One region of the Dorea chungnamensis genome, then DNA from elsewhere that is predicted to be linked to it. Evidence: a T-box and tRNA genes for the amino acid it is inferred to sense, from the RefSeq annotation. Region 1 holds a T-box; the other holds one or more tRNA genes.

What was found. The T-box of region 1 lies ahead of ABE613_RS03655 (valine--tRNA ligase). A T-box ahead of a tRNA ligase gene usually reads a tRNA of that ligase, here a tRNA-Val.
Region 2: it encodes a tRNA-Val, which carries the amino acid that the T-box ahead of ABE613_RS03655 (valine--tRNA ligase) is inferred to sense. The anticodon was not compared.

Annotation. Positions count from the first base shown of each region.
Region 1 is NZ_JBDOHT010000003.1:88,701-90,901, forward strand. It holds gene ABE613_RS03650 (flavin reductase family protein) at 31-591, shown strand; T-box leader at 696-987, shown strand; gene ABE613_RS03655 (valine--tRNA ligase) at 1,064-2,201, shown strand, end outside.
Region 2 is NZ_JBDOHT010000006.1:183,024-185,224, forward strand. It holds gene gdhA (NADP-specific glutamate dehydrogenase) at 1-967, shown strand, start outside; tRNA gene ABE613_RS07465 (tRNA-Val) at 1,199-1,271, shown strand; tRNA gene ABE613_RS07470 (tRNA-Met) at 1,305-1,378, shown strand; gene ABE613_RS07475 (DUF2892 domain-containing protein) at 1,533-1,832, shown strand; gene ispF (2-C-methyl-D-erythritol 2,4-cyclodiphosphate synthase) at 1,833-2,201, shown strand, end outside.

The DNA of each region.
Region 1 (2,201 bases):
ATAAGTATTATGAAGAGGAGTTGAAATCAAATGGCAAGAAAAGATTTTGGAGCGAAACCTTTAACTTATCCGCAGCCGGTGCTGATTATCGCAAGTTACGATGAAAATGGTGTTCCGGATGCGATGAATGCGGCGTGGGGAGGTATCAGTGAATCGAATGAGATATCGATGTGTTTATCAGTGGGACATAAAACGGTTAAGAATATCTTGTCTCGACAGGCATTTACCGTAAGTATGGCAGATGCTGCCCATGTTGTGGAATGTGATTATGTTGGAATTGAATCTGGCAATCAAGTGGCAAATAAGATGGAAAAAGCAGGGTTTACCGTTGAAAAAAGTGAACGAGTGGATGCGCCGATTATTAATGAACTGGCTGTTTGCCTGGAGTGTAAGCTTAAAAGCTATGATCCGGAAACTTGCCGTATGGTTGGGGAAATCATCAATGTGAGTGTGGATGAATCTGTGATGACAGACGGGAAAGTAGATGTAGACAAAGTTGCACCGATTACCTTTGACCCATTTAATAATGCGTACCATGTTCTGGGAGTAAAAGTTGGCAATGCTTTTGCGGATGGAGCGAAGCTTAAGTAACAATTAAGAGGGTTCCGACACTCTTAAGGATTTCTGAAAATTTTTTAAACTTCTTGACAAACGTTACTTTGATGGCTATGATAGTCATTAGTTCAATTTAAGATATAAAGGCATTGAAAAAGAGGAGTATGCATGATTGCCCTGACAGAGAGAGCAGCCCACTGGTTGAGAGGCGCTTAAGGAAGTAGGATGCAGAAGGTAGCTTTGGAGCCGGATGGCTGAACTATTGCGACAATGACCGCGGATATTCGTGAGAGTGATCACAGGATCAAGTGAGGATCAGGTAGAATATTAGGCCATCCCGGAGTCGTTCCCGTTATAGAATATGATGAGATATATAGAAGGTATTTCTACTATATAAATAAAGGTGGTACCGCGATGACAGTCGCCCTTTACGTTTTGTAGAGGGCGTTTTTTTTCGCCCTTAAATGTGAAAATAATGTGAACTTATTTATGAGGTGAGGAGGAAATTATGAGCCAGAAGCTTGAGACGACTTACAATCCGAAAGAGATTGAGCCAAAATTGTATGAAAAATGGTGTGAGAACAAGTATTTTCACGCTGAAGTAGACAGAAGCCGTAAACCATTTACAACTGTTATGCCGCCGCCGAATATCACCGGTAAGCTGCACATGGGCCATGCGCTCGACAATACTTTACAGGATATCCTGATTCGTTATAAGAGAATGCAGGGCTACAACACATTGTGGGTGCCGGGAACTGACCATGCCGCAATCTCTACAGAGGTTAAGGTAACGAACCAGTTGAAAGAAGAAGGTATTGATAAGAAAGAACTGGGACGTGAGAAGTTCTTGGAGAGAACCTGGCAGTGGAAGGAAGAATACGCAGGAACCATCGAAGGACAGCTGAAGAAGCTGGGTGTCTCCTGTGATTGGGACAGAGAGCGTTTCACGATGGACGAAGGATGTTCCAAGGCGGTAGAAGAAGTATTTATTAAGTTATATGAAGAAGGATATATCTACAGAGGATCCAGAATCATCAACTGGTGTCCAGTATGTAAGACCTCCCTTTCTGATGCGGAAGTGGAACATGAAGAACAGGATGGATTCTTCTGGCATATTAAGTACCCAATCGTTGGTACCGATGATTTCCTGGAGATTGCTACTACACGTCCTGAGACCATGCTTGGTGATACTGCGATCGCAGTACATCCGGATGATGAGAGATATAAAGATATCGTTGGCAAGAAAGCCATACTTCCGCTGGTGAATCGTGAGATTCCAATCGTTGCGGATTATTATGTTGATAAAGAATTCGGAACAGGTGCAGTTAAGATTACACCGGCACACGACCCGAACGACTTTGAAGTTGGAAAACGCCACAATCTGGAAGAGATCAATGTTCTGAATGATGATGCTACAATTAACGAAAAAGGCGGCAAGTATGCCGGAATGGATCGTTATGAGGCAAGAAAAGCTATGGTAAAAGATCTGGAAGAGCAGGGATATCTGGTAAAGGTTGTTCCACATTCTCATAATGTAGGAACTCACGACAGATGTCACACAACCGTTGAGCCAATGGTAAAACAGCAGTGGTTCGTAAGAATGGAAGAGTTGGCAAAACCAGCTATCGAAGCTGTAAAGAACGGTG
Region 2 (2,201 bases), on a different contig from region 1:
CGGAGGTAAAGGTGGTTCTGATTTTGATCCAAAGGGTAAATCAGACAGAGAAGTAATGGCATTCTGCCAGAGCTTTATGACAGAACTTTGCAAATACATCGGTGCTGATACAGACGTTCCGGCAGGTGATATCGGAACAGGTGCAAGAGAGATCGGCTACATGTTCGGACAATATAAGAGAATCCGGGGAACTTATGAAGGTGTGCTTACAGGTAAAGGATTAAGCTATGGCGGTTCTCTTGCAAGAACAGAGGCTACAGGTTATGGTCTTCTGTATCTGACAGAGGAACTTCTTAAGATTAATGGAAAAGACATCAAAGGCATGACAGTTGCTGTATCCGGTTCCGGAAATGTTGCAATCTACGCAACACAGAAAGCACAGCAGTTAGGTGCTAAGGTCGTAACAGTCAGCGATTCTAACGGATGGGTATATGATCCAGAAGGAATTGATGTAGACGCATTGAAGGAAATCAAGGAAGTAAATCGCGCAAGATTAACAGAATACAAGAAATATCGTCCAAATTCAGAATATCATGAAGGACGCGGCGTATGGTCTGTAAAAGTAGACCTTGCTCTTCCATGTGCAACACAGAACGAACTTCACTTAGAAGATGCAAAACAGTTAGTAGCAAACGGATGTGTAGCAGTATGCGAAGGTGCGAATATGCCTACCACTTTGGAAGCAACACAGTATCTGCAGGAAAACGGAGTCATCTTCGCACCTGGAAAGGCTGCTAACGCTGGTGGTGTTGCAACATCCGCACTCGAGATGTCCCAGAACAGCGAACGCTTAAGCTGGTCATTCGACGAAGTAGATGCAAAACTGAAATCCATCATGGTAAATATCTGCCATAACATTGACGATGCTGCAAAACGTTACGGCATGGACGGCAACTACGTTGCCGGAGCAAACATTGCCGGATTCGAAAAAGTAGTAGATGCTATGACAGCTCAGGGAATTGTGTAAATTGTATATGGGGACGGGGGTTTTTTCAATTTCCTCCGTCCCAAATTAAAATATCCCTGTCCCTTTTTGAAAGGAGAATTTTATTTACGAGCATGAAATAGCGTATTTTCGGGGATTATAAAAAATATTTTCGGAATTTGCAAAAAAATTAAAAAAACTGTTGACAATTGGTGAGAGTTAATGGTATACTAACGAAGTCGGTTCGAGAGATAAGAACTTGCAAACCAATATGGGATCATAGCTCAGCTGGGAGAGCATCTGCCTTACAAGCAGAGGGTCATAGGTTCGAGCCCTATTGGTCCCATTCAACTCAAGAAGAGTTGTGTTAATTTAATATGGCGGGATAGCTCAGTTGGCTAGAGCACACGGTTCATACCCGTGGTGTCGCTGGTTCAAATCCAGTTCCCGCTACTTGTAAAAAGGGAGACGTTGAATGTTCTCTCTTTTTTTGAATATGAATAGAAGAGATAGGGTTTTATTTTTGTGTCTCCACTATACAAAAAATAAGAAATCATTTATAATATTAAAAATATAGACTACGCTATTATTGAGGAGGAGTACGATAATGACGAAAGGAAGATTAACGATTCGAATTCTTGCAGGGGCATATCTGGTCTATCTTGGATATAGCCTGGTTCGTGATTCTGTTTTAAATAAGCCGGAAAATTTTATTGTTTTTTTACTCATAGGACTTGCATTCCTGATTCTAGGAGCAACATGGTGCATTTTGGGAGTGAAGAAATATATTAAAAAGGAATATACGGACTATGAAGAGTCGAATATAGAGGAAGACGATAAAGTAGATTCTGATCAAGAAGTGGTAAAAGAAGAAGTTGAAAAAATAGAAGAAAAAGAGGAATCATAGATGAGAGTTGGAATGGGATATGATGTTCATAAATTGGTAGAAGACAGGGATCTGATATTAGGTGGAGTTAAGATTTCATACGAAAAAGGTCTTTTGGGACATTCAGATGCGGATGTGCTTCTGCATGCGATTATGGATGCGTTGTTAGGAGCTGCTGCATTGGGAGATATTGGCAGGCATTTTCCAGATACTGATCCCCAATATAAAGGTATCTCTAGTATCAAATTGTTAGAACATGTAGGAAAGCTCATTGAGGATAACTTATATGTGATTGGAAATATTGATGCAACGATTATTGCCCAACGTCCGAAGATGGCGCCACATATCGAACAGATGCGTATGAATGTGGCAGAAGTATTGCATGTGGAT